2 regions of the Variovorax sp. P5_A3 genome follow, and region 2 is predicted to be linked to the other one. Evidence: predicted binding sites of a transcription regulator. Region 2 holds the regulator's gene; the other holds the start of a gene.
What was found. The regulator sigma-54, encoded in region 2, starts transcription at its own class of promoters, with help from an activator protein. The targets are predictions, from matches to a motif close to TGGCANGNAANCTGCTTT.
Positions count from the first base shown of each region.

Region 1: AC1D3B_RS01165 (CmpA/NrtA family ABC transporter substrate-binding protein) is a predicted target of sigma-54. The motif match lies at 3,039-3,056, and genes of this name have one in related genera.

Region 1 is NZ_JBFUKW010000001.1:259,912-267,021, reverse strand. Features, by position in the region: gene AC1D3B_RS01175 (ABC transporter ATP-binding protein) at 1-692, opposite strand, end outside; gene ntrB (nitrate ABC transporter permease) at 689-1,600, opposite strand; gene AC1D3B_RS01165 (CmpA/NrtA family ABC transporter substrate-binding protein) at 1,611-2,855, opposite strand; gene AC1D3B_RS01160 (nitrate- and nitrite sensing domain-containing protein) at 3,192-4,478, opposite strand; gene tsaD (tRNA (adenosine(37)-N6)-threonylcarbamoyltransferase complex transferase subunit TsaD) at 4,538-5,590, shown strand; gene AC1D3B_RS01150 (alpha/beta hydrolase) at 5,535-6,275, opposite strand; gene AC1D3B_RS01145 (Hsp20/alpha crystallin family protein) at 6,470-6,841, opposite strand; gene AC1D3B_RS01140 (branched-chain amino acid ABC transporter substrate-binding protein) at 6,965-7,110, shown strand, end outside.
Region 2 is NZ_JBFUKW010000011.1:111,662-118,771, forward strand. Features, by position in the region: gene AC1D3B_RS18845 (metallophosphoesterase) at 1-210, shown strand, start outside; gene AC1D3B_RS18850 (CHAT domain-containing protein) at 212-2,167, shown strand; gene AC1D3B_RS18855 (RNA polymerase factor sigma-54) at 2,190-3,776, opposite strand; gene lptB (LPS export ABC transporter ATP-binding protein) at 3,898-4,692, opposite strand; gene lptA (lipopolysaccharide transport periplasmic protein LptA) at 4,689-5,378, opposite strand; gene AC1D3B_RS18870 (thiol:disulfide interchange protein DsbA/DsbL) at 5,502-6,149, opposite strand; gene AC1D3B_RS18875 (SPOR domain-containing protein) at 6,232-6,969, opposite strand; gene argS (arginine--tRNA ligase) at 6,984-7,110, opposite strand, start outside.

The DNA.
Region 1 (7,110 bases), on a different contig from region 2:
ATGTCGACGCTCAGTACTTCGCCGATCGTGGCCGCCGGGCCGTTCGTCAGCATCACGATGCGGTCCGACAGCAGCACGGCCTCATCGACGTCGTGCGTGACCATGACCACGGTGCTGTGCGTCTTCTGCACGATGGCGAGCAATTCGTCCTGCAGCTTGGCGCGCGTCAGCGCGTCGAGAGCGCCGAAGGGCTCGTCCATCAGCAGGACCTTGGGTTCCATCGACAGTGCGCGGGCAATGCCGACGCGCTGCTTCATGCCGCCGGAGATCTCGCCGGGGCGCTTCTGCGCGGCGGCGGTGAGTCCGACCAGTGCGAGCGCGGCTTCGGTGCGCGCCTTGAGCTGCGCCTTGCCCTCGGTCGAGGCGAACACGCGTTCGACGGCGAGGTAGACGTTCTCGTGGCAGGTGAGCCAGGGCAGCAGCGAATGGTTCTGGAACACCACCGCGCGCTCGGGGCCGGGACCCTTGATCTCGCGGTTGGCGCAGAGCAGCGCACCTTGCGTCGGCGTGGTGAGGCCGGCGATCAGGTTCAGCAGCGTGGACTTGCCGCAGCCGGAGTGGCCGATGAGCGTGATGAACTCGCCCTTGGCCACGCAGAGGTTCACGTCGCGCAGTGCGAGGAAGCTGCCCTTGGCCGTCTTGAAGCGCTGCTCGACACCCTGGATCTCGATGTACTTGTTGTCATCATTCATGACTTCACCTCTTCGAACGTGAATGCGGTGGCGATCCTGATGAGTGCGAACTCGAGCACGAGCCCGACGATGCCGATGACGAAGATCGCGATGATGATGTTGGCGACGTTGAGGTTGTTCCACTCGTCCCACACCCAGAAGCCGATGCCCACGCCGCCGGTCAGCATCTCGGCCGCGACGATCACAAGCCATGCGGTGCCGACGGCAAGGCGAACGCCGGTCAGCATATAGGGCAGCACGGCGGGAAAGAGGATCCGGGTGAAGATCTTCCACTCGCTGAGGTTCAGCACCCGGGCAACGTTCATGTAGTCGCTCGGCACGCGCTGCACGCCCACGGCGGTGTTGATGATCATCGGCCAGATCGAGCAGATGAAGATGGTCCATATGGCCGCCGGATTGGCACCCTTGAACACCAGCAGGCCGATCGGCAGCCAGGCCAGCGGCGAGACAGGGCGCAGCAGGCTGATCAGCGGGTTGAACATGCGCGAGAGGAACTCGAAGCGTCCGATCGCGAAGCCGGCTGGAATACCCACTGCGGCGGCAAGACCGAAGCCGAGGGCCACGCGTTGCAACGACGAAAGCACGTTCCAGCCCACGCCCTGGTCGTTCGGCCCTTTGCTGTAGAACGGATCGCTGAACACCGTCAGGGCCTGTTGCCAGGTTGCAAGCGGCGAGGGAAACCCGGTGGTGCTCTTCATCGCCACCAGTTCCCAGATCAGGATCAGGAGGGCGAAGCCCAGCACGGGCGGCAATACGCGCAGCCAGAGCGCGTTGAAGTCGCGCGGCAGGCGCGGCGCGGGTTCGGCCGGCTGCGATGGCGCCGCGGGCTTGGCGACGACGACGGTCTTCGTTGGGGCCGGCATGACCGGGCTGGCGTCGAGGGGGGAGTGAAAGACGGCACTGACCATGACGGGCTCCTCAGGCATGGACCTTGAACGAATCGGCGTACTGCTTCGGGTTCTTGCCGTCCCACACCACGCCGTCGATGAGCTTGCTGGTGCGCATCGCCTCCTTGGGCACCGAAGTCTTCGTGGCCGCAGCGGCCTGCTTGTAGATGTCGATACGGTTGATCTGCGTCGCCACCTGGAGATAGTCCGGGTGCTCCTTCAGCAGGCCCCAGCGCTTGTGCTGCGTGAGGAACCACATGCCGTCCGACAGGTACGGGAAGCTGACCGCGCCGTCGTTGTAGAACTTCATGTAGTTGGGGTCGTCCCAGTTCTTGCCGAGGCCGTTGGTGTAGCGGCCGAGAATGCGCTGGTTGATCGCATCGACGCTGGTGTTGACGTAGCTCTTGTCGGCGATGGTCTCGGCCATCTTGTTCTTGTTCTGCAGGCCGGTGTCGATCCACCGGCCGGCTTCGAGGATGGCCGCGGTGACCGCGCGCGCGGTGTTCGGGTACTTCTTGACGAAGTCGCCGGTGGTGCCGAGCACCTTTTCGGGGTGGTCCTTCCAGATGTCCTGCGTGGTGACGGCGGTGATGCCGATGCCATCCATGATGGCGCGCTGGCCCCAGGGTTCGCCGACGCAGTAGCCGTCCATGTTGCCGACGCGCATGTTCGCGACCATCTGCGGCGGCGGCACGGTGATGACCTTGGCGTCCTTCAGCGGATCGATGCCGTTGGCAGCCATCCAGTAATAGAGCCACATTGCGTGCGTGCCGGTGGGGAAGGTCTGCGCGAAGGTGTATTCGGCCTTGTTGGCCGCCATCACCTTGGCCAGCGAGGCGCCATCCACCGCGCCCTTGTCGGCGAGCTTCTTCGACAGCGTGATGGCCTGGCCGTTGTTGTTGAGGGTCATGAGCACGGCCATGTCCTTCTTCGGGCCGCCGATGCCGACGTGGACACCGTAGACCAGCCCGTAGAGCACGTGCGCGAAGTCGAGCTCGCCATTGACGAGCTTGTCGCGCACGCCGGCCCAACTGGCTTCCTTGCTCGGGACAATCTTCACGCCGTACTTCTTGTCGATGCCGAGCACCGAGGCCATCACGACGCTGGCGCAGTCGGTCAGGGGGATGAAGCCGATCTTGACTTCCTCCTTCTCGGGCTTGTCGGAGCCCTGGGCCCAGACGGCGGCGCGCAAGGCGGGGTCGAGTCCGACGACGCCCGCGGCAGCGGCCTGCAGCACACGTCGGCGACTCAGTTTGGATGTCAGCGAATCGGTCATGGGGCGAACTCCGGAATGGAAAAACAAGGTCGAAAGCGAAAAACAAAAAAAGGCGTCCTCACCGCGCAGGGGCTGCTCGAGAACGAGCTCTTGCGGGTGGGGACGCCTTTGTCCGGTTCGGTGGGCAACACCCGTCGTTGGATGCCACCTGCCTGGAGACCTTCGTTGGTCTATGGCGGAGTCAATGCAAGCTGTGTGCCAGGGAATTCGAACTCGCGCTTGCTACGAAAAAAATAGCGCAAAGTGGGCGCCGATATTGGCTTGAAGGCCGACGGTGCCGCTTGAAAGCTCAGGCGCAATTGTTGTGCGGCGCACCATTTCGGGAAGTCGCCATGCTCAGGACGATGCGTCCCTGGGCAGGTATTCGGCCATGGCGAGTACCGATTCGGCGACGTCGATCAGGCGGCGGTTCTGGTTCATCGCGGTCTGGCGCAGCATCTTGTGTGCCTCCTGTTCGCTGATCCGGCGATGCGCCATCAGCAGTCCTTTCGCGCGTTCGACCAGCTTGCGCTCGTTCAGGGCGGCGCGCACGGTGTCGAGCTCGTCGCTCATTGCCTGCAGTCGATGCGATTGCTCCTGGACCATGTCGAGGATCGATCGCTCGAGTTGTCGCCCGTAAGGCGCGGCGCCTGCCAGCGCTTGCGGCGGAACGGCCGCGTCCGGAGTCGCGGCGCCATCGAAGAATGCGGCAGACGCTGAATCCGGCTGGCCGCTGACCTTCGCGAGCAACCCCTGGCGGGCGTTCAACTCCGCGTGGGCCTGGGCCGTCTTCTGATGGCAGATCGCGCGGAGGTTGTCGGCCAGTTGTTCCTCGATGACCCGCATGTCGTCGATCCGGCGCGTGCAGCAGTCGAACCACGTCTGGCTCAGTTCCGTATCGAGCAGCACGCCCGCGGGTGCCGCGCAGGCGATGCGCCGAAGGCGCTCCAGTTCGGCAATCTGCGCCGTCGACTGGCTCGCGCGCCAGGCGTCGTCAAGCGCTTCACCCGAGAACTCGGTGAACACCTGGAAGCACCGTTCCTGGGAATCGATGAGGTGCAGCCACTGTTGCTGGCGGGTCCTGTCGTTGAGGCCCGAGGCGAATGCGGCGGCACCGCAGGCGCGTTCCTGCCCCGCGAACTCCTTGCCTTGCATGAAATTGAAGAGCGCCACGAGCACGCGCGAGACTTCCGGATCGGTCGCGCCGTCCGCCGCTTCGAACACGACCGCGAGCAACCCGGCGATCAGCTTGACGAAAGCTGCGGTCGATTCGGCCGCATCGATCTCCAGTGCGCCGATGCGACGACGCAGTTCCGGCAGCGCATCCAGGCCGGGCAACACCCAGGCGATGCGGCTGAAAAGTCGCGCGCCGTTGCCGATGCGGACGGTTTCCAGCTCCAACTGCTCGAAACCGAGGCGTGCCGCCTCTTCCATCCGCACGCACTCGGCGATCTGTTCGTCGCGCTGCGCGACGAAGCGCTGGCCGTGCGAGGCGAGCAGCACGTTCGAAATCCCGCGCTCGCGCTGCAATGTGTGGACCAGCCGGCTGATCGTCCCGACCAGCTGGCTCGTGCGGTCGAGTTGCTCCAGCCCGTCGATCTCGCATCGCAAGGCGGCAATCAGGAAGCTCAGGCCGGATTTCATGGGTGAGGATATGCAGCAACATCCGTGCCCTGAAAGTGTGCGCCGCCTACACTCGGAGCATGTTTGTATTGGGAATTGAATCGTCCTGCGACGAGACCGGCGTGGCGCTCGTCGAATCCGGCGCGAGCGGCCTTCCTCGCCTGGCCGCGCACGCGCTGCACAGCCAGATCGCCATGCACCAGGCCTATGGCGGGGTCGTGCCCGAACTGGCGAGCCGCGATCACATCCGGCGCGTTCTTCCGCTCGCCGAGGCCGTGTTCGACCAGGCGGGGCAACGGCTGTCGGATGTGGATGTCGTCGCGTACACGCGCGGACCGGGCCTCGCGGGCGCCTTGCTGGTCGGCGCCGGTGTGGCTTGCGCGCTGGGCGCGGCGCTGGGCAAGCCGGTGCTCGGTGTCCACCACCTGGAGGGCCATCTGCTTTCACCTTTCCTGAGCGCGGACCCGCCGGAATTTCCGTTTGTCGCGCTGCTGGTATCCGGCGGTCATACCCAACTGATGCGGGTCGACGGGGTGGGCCGCTACGAACTGCTCGGCGAAACCATCGACGACGCGGCCGGAGAGGCCTTCGACAAGAGCGCGAAGCTGATGGGCCTTCCCTATCCGGGCGGGCCGTGGCTCGCGAAGCTGGCGGAAGAGGGCGACGCCTCGGCCTTCAAATTGCCTCGGCCCTTGCTGCACAGCGGCGATCTCGACTTCTCGTTCGCCGGCCTGAAAACGGCTGTGCTCACGCAGGCCAGGAAACTCGGCGGCGAGCTCGAAGCGCGCAAGGCCGATCTCGCAGCTTCAACCCAGGCGGCCATTGTGGAAGTCCTGCTGAAGAAGTCGCTGGGCGCCGTCGAACAGACGGGCCTGAAACGGTTGGTGGTCGCTGGAGGCGTCGGGGCCAACCGGGCGCTGCGGGAGCAGTTGAACGCGGCGTGTTCGAAACGCGGCGTGCGCGTGCACTACCCCGAACTGCATCTGTGCACCGACAACGGCGCCATGATTGCCATGGCCGCCGCGATGCGGCTGCAGGCCGGCATGCAGTCGCCGACCGAGCGCTACGCCTTCGACGTCAAGCCGCGATGGCCGCTGGCGTCACTGACCGCAGAGGCGGCGGCGCCCGCCTAGCGTCGCTTCTGGCGCACGTCGGCAGGGGAAGCACATCAAGCATCTTCCGCCACAGCCGCGACCACTGGGGCCAATCGTGTCCGCCCTCCGTGGTGAAGACGCGTCCTGCGGGCAGTGCGTCCGCCAGCAGTTGATGGTTGGACGCGAAGCGATCGCCGAGGCCGAATCCCAAGTACAGCGGCGGCAGGTTCTTCGCGCGCTTCGGCGATGCGTATTGCTGGAGCCAGGGCCAGAGCTTTCGGTCCACCTCCTCGTCGGGCGGCGGTCCTTCGGGAGCTTTCCAGGAACGCAAGCCGCCGGCCTTGTGGATTTCGGCGCCGATCGGGCGGCGCCCGAGATAAGGCGCCAGCGCCACGATGCCGTCCACTGCGCCGGGATTCGCCAACTCGTGGATCAGGGCGCCGAACCCGCCGATCGAGATGCCCACCAGCCAGATCGTCTTGTAGCCCAGCGCGCGCTGAGGCTGGATCACGTCGTTGTGGAGTCGTTCGACGAAGGTCTGGTCGTAGTAGTAGGAGACGTCGGCATCGACAAGCAGGGCGTCGGCGGCGAGTTCACGTTCCCTGACGGCATGGATGAAACCCTCGCGCTCGAACTCTTCAGGCTTCAGGAAGGCCCCCGGCAGGAACACCAGGAGGGTGTCTGAACGGGCGTCGTCGTCTGCAAACTTCACGTGCGTTTTCATGTTGCTTCGTCGGGCGCTGCGCGTCTGCTGCCCCGCAGTCCTTGCGCGTCTTCGCCAATTGGGAGGAAAGCATTGAAAAAAACGTCACAGAACGTGACGTAGTACGCACCTATTGTGGAGTAGAAACAAGTCGGGCCGGCAACAGAAAGTTACCGGCCCGTTCACTGCCATCGGGAAAACCCGGACGGGAGGCTTCAGTTGATCGCGAGCTGGGCCACGTTGCCGACCGGGACCAGCTTGCCCAGCTTCAGCGTCAGCACGCCGTTTTCGAGCTTGGCTTCGCTGGCGGCGACGTCGATGTCCTGGGGCAGCTCGTAGGCGGCCTTGACCTGGCGCTTGGCTTCGGCCTTGCTCTCGATGCGGACCACGGCGCCTTCGATGCCGATCGTCAGGTCTTCACGCGACAGGCCCGGGACGTCGAGCGACAAGGTCCAGGTCTTTTCGTCCTGTTCGACGTTGAGCGAGCGTTGAGCGCCGGAAAGCGCCTGGTTGACGAAGCGCTCCAGGCTGCGGTCGTACGAGCGCGGAACGAAGCGGGCGGTGCGAATGGCGGGTGCGAAAAACATGGTGAAAACTCCTGAGCGAACGATGGGGACAAGGAATGTGTGTCCCTTACACTGCGCGGCGTTTCAACAAGACAAGTGCCGCATGCCACCTCAACTAGGAGCGGCCCCAGGGACTTTCAAGCAATGAACTCAAGCTTTATTTGCCGTCGCGCCGCCTTGAAATTCGGCGCCTTGGCACTAGGCGCATCGGTGCTTGGGCGGGTCCAGGCGCAGCCCGCGCCTCCGATCAGGATCGCGATGGTCGAGGGCATGAGCGGCCCCTTCGGCAA
Region 2 (7,110 bases):
GCGTTCACCGAGGTGTTCAACGTGCTGGTCGACGGGCGCATGAAGACGATCGACGAAGCGCGCATCGGCGGACAGCCGTTCGTCATGGACCAGACCAGCGCCGTGTCGATCAGCGCCGGTCCGGGCGGTGGGACCGTCGGGGCGCTGGTGCATGTCGAAGGCGACGGAACCGGCGAACCGCGCGAGATCCAACGCTACACGAGAGGATGAGATGAGCGATACATCCGACGTCCGGGATATTCGCCTGGAGTTCCTGCGCTCAGGGCCTGCACACAACCAGCTGCTGTCGCCGCTGACCGCCTACATGGCGCTGTGCGGCGCCGACGGGCCGGTCAGCGTGCATCTGCCTTTCGAACACGCGCAATTGCTCACGCGGCTGAATCGGCTTCGCTATGAAATCGACGGCACGCCCATTGCGGCATCGCAGCGGGCGGCCGAACTGCAGGAACTGGGCGAAGCGATCGCACGGGTGCTCGGCAAGATCCCGGAGCTGGTGTCGGAGCTTCGTTCGGCCCGCGGGGATACGAGTCGCCTCGTCAACATACGGCTGCTGATCTCGGCCTTCGAACTGGGCCTGGTGCCATTCGAAGCGACGATGTCGCCGGCCGACACCTCCGGCTCCGGTGCGCCGCTGTTGCTGCGCACGCTCACCAACATCACGCGCGAGATTCGCCGCGGTCGGCCGCTCCAGTCGGAGTGGAACCGCGCGCCGAAGATCCTCTACGCCTTTGCATCGCCGTCAGGCTTTGCCGCCGTGCCGGCACAGGCGCACCTGGAGGCACTGCGCCGCGCCATCGACCCGTGGGTCAAGGCCAGGGACACGCCCGCCGAACGCGTCGTCGAGGTGCGCAAGTTGCTTACGGTGCTGCCCAATGCCACGGCGCGCAGCATCAGCGATGCCTGCCAGGCCGAGGATTACACCCACGTGCACCTGCTGGCGCACGGTGCGCCGCTGCCCGGCTCGGACCGCCGCTACGGCATCGTGCTATGCAAGGAAGGCGAGGCCACCGAGCACATCGTCGTCGACGGGCAGAGCCTCGCGATGGCGCTCAAGAGCATGAACTCCAACGGCCGGGCGAAGCAGCCGCCGACGGTGGTGAGCCTGGCGACCTGTGATTCCGGCAATGCCAGTTCGGTGCTGACACCGGGCGGCAGCATCGCGCACGAGCTGCACGCGCAGGACATTCCGTGGGTCATCGCCTCGCAGTTTCCGCTGTGGATGCGGGCGTCGAACGTCGCGGCGGAACTGCTCTACAGCGGACTGCTTGCAGGCAACGATCCGCGCTGGGTCGTGCATGAACTGCGACAGCGCCTGAGGATCGACCTGCCGGACACCCACGACTGGGCCAGCATCGTGGTGTACGCAGCCGTCGCGCCGGACCTGGAAGCCCAGGTGGACGCCTTTCGTAGCCGGCAGACCAAGTCGAAGATGGAGGTCAAGTTCGACCGGATGGACTCCCTGGTGCGTGGCAACGAGACGGACCCGGCCCGGCCCGGCACACCCATCAGCACCGAGACCGCCGCCGAACTCGACCAGCTCAGCGACCAGATCCGCGTCGACCTTGCGGCCTGGCGCGACAGGCCGGTCGCGCAGCGCAATCTCAAGGAGAAGGCAGAACGCCTCGGGATGAGCGCAGCCAGCGAGAAACGCATCGCCATCATCCACGCGCTGGTCGGCAATGTGGCTCGCAGTACCGAGGCTTATCGCAAGTCGCGCGAGTTCTACGAAGCGGCACTGAAGATCGAATCGGTCAATCACTGGGTGATGACGCAGTATCTGTCGCTCGCAGCCATTCCCGCGCTGGCGCCGGATGAGGGAGCGCTGAGTGCGTTGCGCACCGAGTACGGCAAATGGTGGCTGGTGGCCTGGCAGCTGGCGCAATGGCAGCTTCGTACGGCGGCCATCACGGATCGGGTTTGGGCGCACGGCACGCTGGCAGAGCTGGAGCTGCTCGGTGCTGTTTATGGGGGCGACGCATTCCAGCCCCAGGTCGCCAGGGATCGCATCGTCGAGCATTGCAGGCAGATCCGCGAGTTGTCGACGGATTCGTTTCCGGTGCTCTCGACGCAACGCCAGTTCAGGCGCTATGTGGATCACTGGTCGCGCATGCAGTGGGAAGGGCTCGCGCAGGCGGCGCTGGTGACGCTGGAAGGGCGCGAGGCCTGACCTGAGGCCCCTCGCAGGCCCTTCAGAGCGCCTTGCGCAGATTCGCGGGTGCGATGCGCAGCGCTTCGCGGTATTTCGCGACGGTGCGCCGGGCGCATTCGATCCCCTGCTCCTTGAGCATCTCGGAAATCTGGCTGTCGGACAGTGGTTTCTTCAGGTCTTCCGCACTCACGAACTGCTTGATCAGCGCGCGCACCGCCGTGCTCGACGCATTGCCGCCCGTTTCCGTGCCGAGCGCCGAGCCGAAGAAGTATTTGAGCTCGACCGTGCCGTAAGGCGTCGCCATGTACTTGGCAGTGGTCACGCGGCTGATGGTGGACTCGTGCAACCCGAGTTCGTCGGCGATCTCGCGCAGCACCAGCGGACGCATGGCGAGTTCGCCGTGCACGAAGAAGCTCTTCTGCCGCTCGACGATGGCGTTCGACACGCGCAGGATGGTGTCGAAGCGCTGCTGGATGTTCTTGATGAACCAGCGCGCCTCCTGCAGGCGCTGCGAAAGCGCCTGGCTGCCCTCGCCCTTGTGCTGCTTGAGCGCACCGGCATAGATGTCGTGCACGCGCAGGCGCGGCATGACTTCGGGGTTGAGCATCACGCGGAACTTGGTGTTGGTGCCGTTGCCGACGCGCGTGACGATCACGTCGGGCACGACCACGTTGCGCTCCACGTCGACGAAGCGGCGCCCGGGCTTGGGCTCCAGCTTCGCGATGAGCTGCAGGGCGGCGCGGACTTCCTCTTCGTTGCTGCGGGTGAGCGTGGCCAGGCGCTTGAAGTCGCGACGGGCGAGCAGTTCCATCGGTTGCTTGCAGATCGCGATGGCGGTCTTGCGCACCTGTGCCTCGTCATCGGTCTCGTCCTCGTCGGCCAGGGCGCGCAGCTGGATGGTCAGGCATTCGCCCAGGCTGCGCGCGCCCACGCCGGACGGCTCCAGGCTTTGCAGCAGGCCGAGCCCGACCTGGAAGTGGTGCACGAGGTCGTCGAACTGGTCGTTGTCGTTGCCCGCGAGGCCGGACGCCAGGGCGGGCAGCGAGTCTTCGAGGTAACCGTCTTCGTTGAGCGACTCGATCAGGAAACGGAGTGCCGCGCGATCGGTTTCGCTCAGGCGCAATCCCAGTGCCTGCCGGTGCAGGAAGGACTGCAGCGATTCCTGGCTGCGCGCGAGTTCGGTCGCGTCCGTGCGCTCGTCGTCGCCGAGGTTGTTGGCACGCGCGGGGGCGTCGCCGCCCCATTCGCTGTCGTCGGGCGCGAGGTCGATCGTGCCATCGCCTTCCCAGTCGGGCTCGCCATCGGCGGTGTCGGCTGTGGCGACTTCGGTGTCGCCAGTGGCCGCGACGGCGACTTCCGGCGCAGACGCCGACGGGCCGGGCGTGAAATCGCCCTCCCCATCGGCAAACCGATCGTCATCGCGAACCGGCGTATCGGCCGTCTCCAACCCGAACTCCTCGCGCGTAGCCTCCTCGGCCGTGCGCTCGAGGAATGGGTTGTCATCAAGCATCTGCTCGACTTCCTGCGTCAGCTCGAGCGTGGAAAGCTGCAACAGCCGGATCGACTGCTGAAGTTGAGGCGTCAACGCGAGATGCTGCGAAACCCGCAGCGACAAACCCTGCTTCATGGAGATAGTGAAACCCTCTTGACCAGAAGGCCGCCGCGCCCGGCCGCCCGTAGCGGCCGGCCTGCCCCCGGCAGGGGGTAGGCGGAGCACGAAGTGCGGAGCCTGGGGGCGAGCAACATGTTCACATCCGGAAATGTTCGCCGAGGTACACGCGCCGCACCTCGGCGTTGTCGACGATCTCGGCCGGCGTGCCCTGGGCCAGCACATGCCCGTCGCTGATGATGAAAGCGTGATCGCAGATGCCCAACGTTTCACGCACGTTGTGGTCGGTGATCAACACGCCGATGCCACGTTCCTTCAGGAAATTGATGATCCGCTGGATCTCGATCACCGCGATCGGGTCGATGCCCGCGAAGGGCTCGTCCAGCAGGATGAAGCGCGGCTGCGTGGCCAGGGCGCGCGCGATCTCGACGCGGCGACGCTCGCCGCCCGACAGGGACAGCGCGGGGGAATCACGCAGGTGGTCCACGCGCAGGTCGGCCAACAACTCGGTGAGGAGTTCCTCGGTGCGCTGCTTCGACAGCGAAACCTGGCGTCCGTTGGCGTCGGGCTCGCGCTGCAGTTCGAGCACGGCGCGGACGTTCTCCTCGACCGTGAGCTTGCGGAAGATCGATGCTTCCTGCGGCAGGTAGCTCAGGCCCATGCGCGCGCGCCGATGGATCGGCATGTGCGCGATCGGCTCGCCGTCGATGGTGATGTCGCCGGCATCGGCGCGCACCAGGCCGACGATCATGTAGAACGAAGTCGTCTTGCCGGCGCCGTTGGGCCCCAGCAGGCCGACGACTTCGCCCTTCTGCACACCCAGCGTCACATCCTTGACAACCTTGCGGCTGCCGTAGCTCTTCTGAAGCCCACGCGCCTCGAGGCGGCTGCCCGGAGCGCCTGCGCCCTCGCTCATGCCTGCGGTTTCGATCACTTCTTTGACTCTCCGCCAAGGGTGGTGGTGGCGCGCAACCCGGTGCCCGGCGCAGGGGCCGGGGCGGGCGCGGCGGCGGCCGGCTTTCCGCCGGCGGCGGGTGCCGCTGGAGCGGCCTTGGGGGTGAGGATCGCCTTGACACGACCACCCGGCTGGGTCGCAACGCCGGCATTGGGCGGCAGCGAGGACCCGTTGACGGTGAAGGTGTCGTTGCTCTGGTCGTAGACGATCAGCGGACCGCTGCTCTCGTCGTTGGGCGTCGCCCCGATCAGTCGGCGCATCACCGCGCGGCGGATGAACTTCACGTTGTCCGCACGGCTGTCGTATTCGATGACTTCGCCCTCGCCCTCGATCCACTCGTCGGGACCCGAGTCACGCTTCTGCTTGTAATAAGCCAGCTTGCCCGGCGCCGCGGTCACGACGCCGTACTGGTAGCCCTCGGGGTCCTGTCGGACGTCGATCTTGTCGCCACGGATGATGATCGTGCCCTTGGTCACCACCACGTTGCCCGTGAAGACGCTCGTCTGCTTCAGATCGTCGTAACGCATCGAATCCGCCTCGATGTTCATCGGCTTGGCGCGATCGGCCTTCTCGGCGTGCGCGCCCGATGCGAACCCGGCCAGCGCCAGGGCAACAAGCAGTCCACGACCGAGATGGCGAAGGGGGGAGGAAGGTGGCGAGATCATAGAGGCACGAAACTTGCTGCGCATTGTATGCGGCCGACGGATTCGGTCTCGCCGGGCGCCGACAAAAAAAGCCCGCCGAAGCGGGCTTCACGGACGGACGGGTGGTCGGACCACCCCGTTTGCTCAACCCTTGCGGGCTTCGCCGATGAGGAAATCGACGGCCTGCAGCGCACGGTCGAGCGAGCCGGCGGTATCGCCGTCCACGTACCAGCGGCCGGCCACGCCGAGCGCCGGAACCCCGGCGACCTGGTAGTCGCTGGTGAGCTGCGCGGCGCGCTTGGCCTTGCCGGAGACCGAGAAGGACTTGAACAGCTCGGCGAACTTCTTGGCATCCAGCCCCGGCTGCTTCTCGACCCAGGCGAGGATCGCCGCGTCGCCGGTCATCGGCACGCGCTCCTTGTGGATCGCGTTGAAGATCTTCTGCTGGTACTCGTCGACCTTGCCCATCGCTTCGAGCGTGTAGTACAGACGCTGCTTGGCTTCGGTGTCGTTGCCGACGAAGGGGACCGGAATCCGCTTGAAGTTGACGTACGGGGGCAGTTTCTTGACCCAGGCTTCGAGTTGCGGCTCGAAGGCCGCGCAGTGCGGGCAGTTGTACGAAAAGAATTCGACCACCTCGACCTTGCCGGCCGGCGTGTCGACCGGCGCGGGCTTGCCGAGCACGATGTAGTCGGTGCCGGCCTTGGGCGGGCGCTGCTGGGCGTGCGAGGGGGCCACGAGCGGAAGAAGGCCCAGCGAGGCGGCGGCCAGCGAAAAGTCACGACGTTTCATTAAGAGGTTCTCCTATCGGCTGAAAGAGCCCGCGCTCCGGAGTGGAGTTCCCCGAGGGCGCGAAGTAAAGATAAGTGAAAGTTCAGCGCTGGACGCGGACCAGGGCCGATTCGAGACCGCCGCTGTCGAGGCGCTCCTTGAGTTGATCGGCATCGTCCTTCTTGTTGAATGGGCCTGCGCGCACGCGATAGACGGTGCGGCCGGCCTGCTCGCGCTCGGTCACGCGGGCTTCGACGCCCATGAGCGACAGCTTGGCGCGCTGCGCCTCGGCGTCCTCGGACGTGCGGAATGCGCCAGCCTGCACGAAGTACATGAAGGGATCCGTACTGGCGCTCGAACTGCTGCTGCTCGCGCCGGAGCGCGCCCTGGCGAGGTCGCCCAGCGGATCGCTCGACGGCGTGGCATTGGCCTCGGCCGGAACTGGCGCGGTGCGTGCCGTGCGCGGCGGCGTGGTGGTGGTGGCCGGCGTATCGCTGCCGCGAGCGCCGGGCGCGACCACGACCGGAACGGGTGCGGATGGCGGATTGAGCGGACCGACGGTCGCAGGTTGCGTAGACGCTGCGGCCGTGGCGGGGGTCGGTGCCGGCGTCGCACCACGGGCCGGCGCAGCCGACTTGCCCGCGAGCGGCGCATTCGGATCCCAGTCGCGGTTCTTGCGTGCCTCGGCCTCGTCCTGCTCGGCGCCGCCGCGCTGCGTCTTGGTCATGAACGGGATCGGCACCTTGGTCACGTAGACCGCGATACCGAGCGCCACGCCGAGCCCGAGCACCAGGCCGATGATCAACCCGATGACGATGTTGCCGCTTTGTCTTTGTTTCATGGTGGAGGTGGAAATCACATCTTTCTCGGCGCGCTGACGCCGAGAACAGCGAGGCCATTGTGCAGCACCTGCGCAGTGGCGGCGACGAGCGCCAGGCGGGCCAGCTTCACGGGTTCCTCGTCGACCAGGATGCGCTCTGCG